3 regions of the Cupriavidus sp. GA3-3 genome follow, and region 1 is predicted to be linked to each of the others. Evidence: predicted binding sites of a transcription regulator. Region 1 holds the regulator's gene; each other region holds the start of a gene.
What was found. Region 1 encodes FNR, which switches genes on or off when oxygen is low (the NO sensors DNR and NnrR bind a similar motif). Its sites were predicted from a motif close to TTGATNNNNATCAA; they were not measured.

Region 1 (3,270 bases):
TTCCCCTGCCCTGAACTCACCTTCTGGTATGAAGGCCGCCTGGCGCTGCTCGCCCGCTGCTTACCGCGGCTCACAAGACACCGCGCGATACCGCAATGTTGGCGATTGTATGGCATTCCCGCCCCCGCCTGCAACCATCATCCGTTGCCGGCGCAGCGCCGGCGCCTCAGAACACCAGGCAGAATCCATGCTCGGCCAGCGAATGTGGCAACAGCACCGCTCGCGCAATGCCAAGGCCGCCGAACGCCATTACCGCCAGGCCGGCCCCCAGTCGCACGCCGGGACGTCGCGACAGCGTACGCAAATAGCCTGACAGGCCGGAGAGCACCAGCAGGTTAGGCAGTGTGCCGAGCCCGAACACGCCCATCACGAGTGCGCCGGACGCCGCATTGCCCGCCAGCAGCGCGAGCGTGAGCGCCCCATAGACCATGCCGCACGGCACCAGCCCCCACGCCAGGCCCACGCCGTATCGCCGCGCCAGGCAGCCGCGTGCGCGCACAAAGGACGGCATGCCGCGTGCCACGCCACCCAGCCGGCGCGCCACCGCTGCGCTGGCACGCGACGCCAGCCGCTCCAGCCAGTCGACGGTAAACGTGTTGCCGCGCAGCAACCGCCAGCCCGACCCCAGCAGCATGACGCTGCCCGCGCCGAACAGCCAGCGCTGCACCGGCAGATAGTCCTGTTTCCACGCCGAAGCACCGACCGCGCCTAGCGCGGCCCCAAGCAGCATATAGGTCGAGATCCGGCCCAGGTGCATTATCAGCAACTCGCCGAGCCAGGCGGCACGGCTGGGCACCAGACTGATCGTCGCCGCCGCGCCGTGACGCTGCTCCACGGCCAGCGCCACGCCGCCGCACATGGCGGCGCAGTGGACCCCGCCCAGCAAAGCCAGCAGAAAAACGCTGATCAGTACGCCAAGTGTCAATTCTCACTCCCTACCACATCACATCGCACGGTAAAATGCCGTTATCGCGCCCTCGCTGCCATTTCTAGCAGGTTCCAATTGCTCACCTCCATTCCCATTACCGAGATGTCACCACGCTGCTCCACCTGTGCGATGGGGCAGCTGTGCCTTCCGGTCGGCATGTCGCAGCAAGACCTCGCCAAGATGGACACGCTGGTTCAGGAACGCATCCGTGTGCACAAGGGTGAAACCCTGTATCGCATGGGCGATCCGCTCACCGCGGTCTATGCCGTGCGCTTTGGCACGCTCAAGACCCACGTCACCACTGAAGACGGCCGCTCGCAGATTACCGGCTTCCACCTGCCCGGCGAAATTGTCGGTCTCGACGGGCTGGGCGAGATGCAGCATGCCTCCGATGCCGCCGCGCTGGAGGACACCGAAGTCTGCGTGGTCCGCATGAGCGAGTTGCAGTCCCTGTCGGCAGACCTGCCGTCGCTGCAGCAGCAGTTCCTGCGCCTGATGGGCAAGGAAATCACGCATGACCAACTGATGCTGGTCACGCTGGGCTCGATGCGCGCCGAGGAACGGCTTGCCGCCTTCCTGATCAACCTCTCTGAGCGCCTGTCGGCACGCGGCTATTCGGCGTCCGAGTTCGTGATGCGCATGAGCCGCGAAGAGATCGGCAGCTACCTGGGCCTGAAGCTCGAAACCGTCAGCCGCCTGTTCTCCCGCTTTGCCGAAGCCGGCCTGATCCAGATTCGCCAGCGCCACGTCAAGCTCGTGGACATCGACGGCATCAAGCAGCTCTACAGCCGCTCCTGCTAAGCGGCCAAGGCGCTGCCAGGTACCGCATGCGGACATGGCAGCGCAGACCTCACACCGATCCGCTTATTCCAGTTCGTCGGTATCGCTGAGCCGCGTCGGCATGGTGTAGAGCGTCAGTCCGCTGGACAACGCGCAGAACACCCAGGCCATCAGGAAACCAACGGTGTAGACCGATTCGCGGGACGCTTCGATCGGCTGGCCGAAGAAGTTCAGGTCACCGGGATCCACCACCGAAAACACCGTCGCGGTCGCGAACCCGGCCATCAGGAACGCCGGCCAGAGTACCCACATCAGCCAGCGCAACCTCATGGCTGCCTCACAGCGGCAGCCTTGGGCGGCGCGGCGTCGGCCTTCTCGACCACCAGGCCATGGCGCGTTGCACCCTGCACCGGCATGTCCGGATGCGTGGATGCCAGCCAGATCGTCACGCCACACGCCACCATCGCCACCAGCGGGCCGCTCATCAACAGCCACGGCCACGGCTCCTTCCACCACGGATTGCCTTGCTGACTCATCTTGCCCCCTTCATCTTGACGACCTAGCTTCACAAATCGCGCGGCACGATGAAACTGGTGGATTGCCGGATTTCGGCATGCCCCCGCTCCGTGCCTTCGCTCGTCACCGTCACGTTGATCTTGTGCGTGCCCTGCGCCGCGGCCTCGATCGGCACGCGGATCCGGATCGGCAGCAACCGGTTGGACGTCGGCGCCAGCGATTCGGCCTGCTTGTCGTATTCCACGGTCAGGTTCTTCAGTTCGTCGCTGTCGGCGCGCACGCTGATCTGCATCGGCGCTTCGGTGGTGTTGATCAGCTGCAGGCGATAGACATTCTCGATCCAGCGGCCTTCCACTTCACGGCCGAGCGCACCACGGTCGCGGATGATGTCGACCTTCAGCGGCGTGCGCAGCGCGATCGAAGCCATGAACCCGGCCAGCAACGCCACCCAGATCACGGAATAAATGACCACGCGCGGGCGCAGCAGGCGCTTGCGTGATGCCGCCGCGGACAAGCCCTTGCGCATCGCGTTTTCCGAGGTGTACCGGATCAGGCCGCGCGGATATTCCATCTTGTCCATGACCTGGTCGCAGGCGTCGATGCAGGCGCCGCAGCCGATGCACTCGTACTGCAGGCCGTCGCGGATATCGATGCCCGTCGGGCACACCTGCACGCAGATGCTGCAGTTGACGCAGTCGCCAAGCCCCGCCTTGTGGTGGTCGGTCTTGCGCGACCGGCTTCCGCGCGGCTCGCCGCGGCCGACGTCGTAGGTCACGACATAGGTATCGCGATCCACCATCACGCTCTGGAAACGCGCATACGGGCACATGTACTTGCACACCTGCTCGCGCATGAAGCCCGCATTGCCCCAGGTGGCGAACGCGTAGAACAGCATCCAGAACGACTGCCACGGCCCCAGCGACAGGCTGAGCACCTCGCCGCCCAGTTCGCGGATCGGTGCGAAATAGCCGATGAAGGTAAAGCCGGTCCAGAGCGCAATCAGCACCCACAGGAAGTGCTTGGTCGCCTTGAGACGGAACTTGCGC
Region 2 (3,270 bases), on a different contig from region 1:
GTGACGGTATTGGACAAGAATATCGAACGACTGCGGCATCTCGGCTCCGTGTACGGCAATCGAGTCGTGACGGTCTACTCCAGCGCTGACAGTATCGAGCGCGCGTTGCTCTCGGCCGATGCGGTCATCGGCGCGGTGCTGGTGCCTGGCGCCGAGGCGCCCAGGCTGGTCACGCGTGCGATGGTCGCGCGCATGAAAGCGGGTTCGGTGCTGGTGGATGTGGCGATAGACCAGGGAGGCTGCGCCGAGACATCGCGCCCGACCAGCCATACGGATCCGACCTATGTGGTGGACGGCGTGCTGCACTACTGCGTGACCAACATGCCGGCAGCGGTGGCGAGGACCTCCACCTTTGCCCTGAACAACGCCACGATCGGTCATGCGATGGCCCTTGCCGACAAGGGATGGTCCCGCGCGCTCTCAGACGACCCCTACCTGCGGGCCGGGCTGAATATCTGTCGCGGGAGTGTGACTTATGCGGCCGTCGCAAGCGCCCATGGCTACGCCCATGTACCCGCCGAGCAGGTGCTGACCTGAGCGCGGCCGCCAGTATCGGCCGACACGTTGCTGTCGGCCACCCCTGGTGCAGCAGCACTGCCATGAGCCGAATCACAGCGGTGTGGCTGGCTTGGTTGACTGGCATCAACCCGCATGTCCTTGCGACCGCTAATTTGGGATGAACCACAGCCGAAGCCGAGGTCGCCATGTACCGCCGCATTCTCCTAGCCCTCGATGGCAGCCGTTCATCCTTGAATGCCCTGGAGCAGGCCGTGTCGATGGCGCTGACCACCGACGCCGAGGTCAGCGCCATGTTCGTCGTCGACGACAGCGACCTGTTCTTCGAGGTCAGCCCGGGTGACCGGCACTGGCTGATGGCCGACATCATTGCCTATGGCAAGCAGGTGCTGGCTCGTGCCGGCGAGCGCTTCAGTGCCGCCGGCGTGCGCTGGAGCAGCAGGTTGGCCGAGACGCCCGGCACCCCTGCGAAGATTGCCGAGGCGATCATAGCGGAAGCGGACCACTGGAGCGCGGACCTGATCGTCATGGGCACACACGGCCATCGCGGCGTGCGGCGCATGGTGCTGGGCTCGGTCTCGGAGCACGTGGTCAGCAAGACGGTTCGCCCCGTGCTGCTCGTTCGGCAGCAGTCGCGCGGCGATACGCCCTGACCGTTCGGTTCCGGCCTGCGAAAACCCCAATAATTCTTCCGGAGTGACGCAAATGCAGGTTTCAAGAAGCCTAGGCCTCGGCCTGTCGTCGCTGGCGATTGCCGTTGCGGCGGCGGGTTGCGCCACTCGCGCCGCGCCCGCTGGCGTGCAGATCATGGAGCAGCACGGCGTTTCCTACGTATCGGGTGGAGACGATGAGGCGGGCATGCAAAGCATGCTGGCCATCGCCGCGCGTTTCAATGTACGGCTGACGATGGTGGATGCCGGGCGCGGGAAGCCGCTGGGCGGTGCCACGGTGGTCGTGGCCAGCCAGGAGGGCCGCCCGGTGCTGCACACTACGGCTAGCGGGCCGCTGTTCTATATGCGACTCAGGCCGGGTGCCTATCGGCTCGCGGTCGGCTACCAGGGGCGGGACCAGATGCGCGACATCGTCGTCGCTGGCGAGCCGCTCGAGGTGACGTTCCGGCTGCCGGTCAATACGCTCGAGGACGACTGGCTGCTCTGCGCCACGACACCCTGTCCGCGTCGCTGAGCCTGCCGCTCGGACGTGTCGCCGCGGGCACGACACCGCGCAAGCAAGTTCGCGGCGGTTCAGGGACGATCCCGCGAAAGAGAAGCGACGGAACTGGAAGGGGAAGAAGAAGCGCTCAGGCTTCGTTCGGGGACAAGCAGGCGAGCCGCTCGGCGTGGGCAGGCCTGAATCCGCGAGCCGCAACCCCTGCGCGAAGACTGCCGATGCGCGCGCGACCAGCGGCGGTTGGAGCGCGGTACCGCGGCTTTGACACGTATCAACAGCAGTTGCGCCGGTTGCCCTACGCTGCATTTAACCAGTCCAGACCCGAGTCGCCACAGGCTCCCATCGCCGGAGAAACCGCTATGTACCAGCGCATCCTTGTCGCCATGGACGGCGGCGCCGCATCGGAACTTGCCCTGGAACAGGCCATGATCATCGCGCGCGCCGCCAACGCCGAAGTGGAGGTGGTCCATGTGGTCGATGACCGCAGCCCGTTTCTGGATGCCAGCAATCTGGATCCGGTGAGATTGATAGAGGACCTCACGACGGCGGGGCAAAGCGTTCTCGCTGCCGCCTCCGGCCGGCTTGCCGCAGCGGGTATTCGCCACGTAACGCGGCTGCTCGGTAAGCCTATGGTCGAGGGCGACGTTGCTGCCACGATCGCTGCCGAAGCCAATGGCTGGGGCGCTGATCTGGTTGTGATGGGTACGCACGGCCGCCGGGGAGTGCGGCGACTCGTCATGGGCAGCGTCGCGCGAAGCGTGATCAACCTGGCCGTCGCGCCCGTCCTGCTTCTCCGCGCCGAGGAAGCGTAAGCAGGCGAACAGATTTTGGAGGGCATTACGCCAGAGAGCTATGCATACGATCGACTTTTCCGGCGAGACGCCGGATTACTGCCCGACCGGGCCAAGCCTGCGGTGTGCCGTGAAGGTGGATGGCACACCGGCGACCTATGAGATCACTGCCGAGGCGCTTGAGGATCATTTCGGCGCACGCTCGTACCGCAGTGAAGATTTGCTGCCGGCATTCATGAGCAACCGCCAGGACATTGAACGCGTCGCGGGAGCGCTGTTCGAGATGACAGGTGCGCGGCACATCGTGCTGCACAGCGGCCATTTTCGCTTCGCGGTGTGAGGCGCACGTCCTGGCCGGCGGCAGCCGCCACCGGGCGGTGCGCGTCCTTACAAGGAGCTACCCATGAAGAATCGCTTGCAGTCATGCACACCGGAGAAACGGCCAGGATGGCGCAGGCTTGCCGCCTGCGCGTTGGTGCCGCTATGCACAGCGTGTACCGCCGTACCGGACCTGCTGCGGCCGCCGAAGCCACGCACCGCCGCGCTGGCGGCAGGCAGCCTGGGCCAACTCGTACCTGGTGCCAGCGGTATTGCCTGTAGCGCGGACACGAAGACGGCTTGATGCACGACAAATCCGGGGCGGGGTGGCGATATAGATTCAAGAAAAGCTCCGTCCGGGGCTGCCTGATGGAGTCAATCCATGGACTACGCAACGATCCTGGTTCATCTCGATGCCGGCCGCCGCGTGTACGACCGGCTGCACCTCGCCACCCGGCTGGCGCTGGAGTTTCAT
Region 3 (3,270 bases), on a different contig from region 1:
TCGGCTTCAGGTTCGACTACATCGTGGTCTGCTCGGTCACCGGCAGCACGCAGGCGGGCATGGTGGTCGGATTCGCTGCCGACGGCCGCGCGGACCGGGTCATCGGCATCGATGCATCGGCCAAGCCGGAACCGACGCGCGCGCAGATCCTGCGCATCGCCCGCCATACCGCGGAGCTGGTCGGCCTCGGCCGCGACATCACTGAAGCGGACGTGGTGCTGGACACCCGCTATGGCGGACCCGAATACGGCCTGCCTTCGGCCGGCACCCTGGAGGCCATCCGCCTCAGCGCCAGGCTGGAGGGCATGATGACGGACCCGGTCTATGAGGGCAAGTCCATGCAGGGCATGATCGACATGGTCCGTCGCGGCGAGTTTCCGCAAGGATCGAAAGTCCTCTTTGCGCACCTCGGCGGGGTGCCGGCACTGAACGCCTACAGCTTCCTGTTCAAGGACGGCTGATTCCATGCGCAGGTGCGCAGCCGGGATTCCCCGGATGCCCGGTTAATCGTTGCCCGCCTGCGCGCCGGCCCCAAAGCGCAGGCGCAGGCTCCGGTCAGCATCGTGCAGCGAACCGTCCGCCGCTTCCACCACGCGGTGCAGGTAGTCTTCGCTGGCGTCTAGCAGCGCCCCGTACAGGGTGTGGCACAAGCCGCGCGCGGTGCGGCCGGGCCAGTCTTGCGGCAGCATCGCTTCGGGCAGGTTGGGGTCGCGCAGCAGCACGCGCCGGTATTCGTGCACCAGCAGCGTCCGCACAAAGAAGGCATCGGCCGGAGCAAGCCCGGCGGCCTCTTCGGCCAGCGGCGTAAAGCGGCGCAGCAGCGCCTGCCAGGCAGCGGCCACGTCGCCGAGCTTGAAGGTCTGGTGCATCAGCGCCTGCAGCGGCCGGATGGAAAACGCCTCGAGGCTGCTTGCCTCCATCACCGCCACATCGTCCTGCGCGCGTGCGGCCTGGAGGATTTCGCGCAGCGAGGCGAGGTCCGCATGGGGGTGGGCCATCACCCCTGGCGCGATGGCGCCGAAGCCCTCCCACAGCAATTCCCGCTTCAGCTTCTGCCGGACCGTGGCGCGTACGTCACCGCGCACCATCACCAGGGTCCAGCGGCCGTCCCATTCGGATGCCTCGCCCGCATAGATGCGCTTGCCGGCGTGCAGTACACGCTGCAAACCGGCGTCTGACAGCCCGTAGTAGCTGCGCCGCCCCATCCTGGTCGCGGCCAGCCAGTCGTCGGCGGTAAGGCGGAAGGTGGCGGTGCGCACCAGCCGGTCATTGATGCCGAACGGCGCCGCCAGCCGGATCAGGCTGCCCAGCCAGATGGCCTGCGGCCGCGGCGCCACCACATCGCCGAACAAGGTCACCAGCATGGAATTGGCGCCCAGCTTCAGCCCGCGTGCCAGCCGCGCCACGCGGGGAGAAACCGGATCTGTGCCTGGCGTCGCCATCGGCCCGCTCCCTGAAGTGATACACAAATGCAGATTGATTGAATCAAATTGTATCACTACCATCCGTTGCAACTGACGATGTTGATGCAGGTCAAGACCCCGATTCAGAGCAACCAAGAGCGGAGCAAAGGATGTACGCACAGCTGGTGGAGACAGGAGCGACGAGGCTTCGCGCCATGGAAGAAATGGAGCCGCAGGAGCGCGAGTTCCAGGCGCGCGTCGATGCCGGGATCAAGATCGAGGCCAAGGACTGGATGCCGGAGGCCTATCGCAAGACCCTGGTCCGCCAGATCTCGCAGCATGCCCATTCCGAGATCGTGGGCCAGCTGCCGGAAGGCAACTGGGTCACCCGCGCGCCGACGCTGGAGCGCAAGGCAGTCTTGCTGGCCAAGATCCAGGATGAGGCCGGCCATGGCCTGTATCTCTACAGCGCGGCCGAGACCCTGGGCGTGTCGCGCGACCAGATGCTGGGCGACCTGCACACCGGCAAGGCCAAGTATTCCAGCATCTTCAACTACCCGACGCTGAGTTGGGCCGACATCGGCATGATCGGCTGGCTGGTCGACGGCTCGGCCATCATCAACCAGGTGCCGCTGTGCCGCTGCTCGTTCGGGCCCTATGCGCGCGCCATGGTGCGCGTGTGCAAGGAAGAGTCGTTCCACCAGCGCCAGGGCTACGACATCCTGCTGTCGCTGTGCAACGGCACCCCCGAGCAGAAGCAGATGGCGCAGGACGCGCTCAATCGCTGGTGGTGGCCGGCGCTGATGATGTTCGGCCCGTCCGACGGCGATTCGCCCAACAGCGCGCAATCCATGCAATGGCGCATCAAGCTGTTCTCCAATGACGAGCTGCGCCAGAAGATGGTCGACCAGACCGTGCCGCAGGCAGAGTACCTGGGCCTGGCCATTCCGGATCCCGAACTGAAGTGGAACGAGGAGCGCGGCCACTATGACTTCGGCGAGATCGACTGGTCCGAGTTCTACAACGTCATCCAGGGCAACGGCCCCTGCAACCGCGAGCGCCTGCGCACCCGCGTCAAGGCCTGGGAAGAGGGCGCGTGGTTCCGCGATGCCCTGGTGACCCACGCCGACAAGCAGGCCCAGCGCGCCGCCGCGTGACCCCGCGGCGCCCGGCGCCGCCATCCATCCAACGCAATGACACAGGAGGTTGCCATGAAAGAGTGGCCGCTTTGGGAGATCTTTATCCGCAGCCAGCACGGCCTGGCCCACAAGCACGTGGGCAGCCTGCACGCGCCCGACGGCGAAATGGCGATCAACAACGCGCGTGACGTCTATACGCGCCGCAACGAGGGCGTCAGCGTCTGGGTGGTGAAGGCCGGCGACGTGGTCGCCAGCAGCCCCGGCGACAAGGGCCCGCTGTTCGAGCCGGCCAACAGCAAGGTCTACCGCCACCCGACGTTCTTCCCGATGCCGGAAGCCGTCAAGCACATCTGATACGGCCCGCATGATGGACAACCACAAGCTCGAATACCTGCTGCGCCTCGGCGACGCCACGCTGGTCCTTGGCCAGCGCCTGTCGGAATGGTGCGGCCGCGGCCCGGCGCTGGAAGAGGACATCGCGCTGACCAATGTCGCGCTCGACCTGATCGGCCAGACCCGGCTGTGGCTGGGCTACGCCGCGGAAGTGGAGGGCGCCGGCCGCAGCGCCGACCAGATGGCCTACCTGCGCGACGCGCACCAGTTCCGCAACCCGCTGCTGGTGGAGCAGCCCAACGGCAGCTATGCCGATACGCTGGCGCGGCAGTTCCTGTTCGACACCTGGCACTACTTCCTGCTCGACGGGCTGCAGCGCTCGACCGATGCCCGCA

Region 2: C265_RS21245 (universal stress protein) is a predicted target of FNR. The motif match lies at 1,948-1,961, and genes of this name have one in related genera.
Region 3: paaA (1,2-phenylacetyl-CoA epoxidase subunit PaaA) is a predicted target of FNR. The motif match lies at 1,524-1,537, and genes of this name have one in related genera.

The regions. Positions count from the first base shown of each region.
Region 1 covers NZ_KB944471.1:214,994-218,263, forward strand. Annotated here, with positions in the region: gene C265_RS10995 (sulfite exporter TauE/SafE family protein) at 167-925, opposite strand; gene fnr (fumarate/nitrate reduction transcriptional regulator Fnr) at 1,004-1,729, shown strand; gene C265_RS11005 (hypothetical protein) at 1,793-2,038, opposite strand; gene C265_RS11010 (membrane protein) at 2,035-2,244, opposite strand; gene ccoG (cytochrome c oxidase accessory protein CcoG) at 2,274-3,270, opposite strand, start outside.
Region 2 covers NZ_KB944488.1:41,827-45,096, forward strand. Annotated here, with positions in the region: gene ald (alanine dehydrogenase) at 1-537, shown strand, start outside; gene C265_RS21235 (universal stress protein) at 705-1,169, shown strand; gene C265_RS21240 (carboxypeptidase-like regulatory domain-containing protein) at 1,222-1,701, shown strand; gene C265_RS21245 (universal stress protein) at 2,046-2,498, shown strand; gene C265_RS21250 (DUF1488 domain-containing protein) at 2,539-2,817, shown strand; gene C265_RS21255 (universal stress protein) at 3,178-3,270, shown strand, end outside.
Region 3 covers NZ_KB944503.1:81,031-84,300, forward strand. Annotated here, with positions in the region: gene C265_RS27095 (1-aminocyclopropane-1-carboxylate deaminase) at 1-461, shown strand, start outside; gene paaX (phenylacetic acid degradation operon negative regulatory protein PaaX) at 504-1,442, opposite strand; gene paaA (1,2-phenylacetyl-CoA epoxidase subunit PaaA) at 1,574-2,560, shown strand; gene paaB (1,2-phenylacetyl-CoA epoxidase subunit PaaB) at 2,615-2,896, shown strand; gene paaC (1,2-phenylacetyl-CoA epoxidase subunit PaaC) at 2,907-3,270, shown strand, end outside.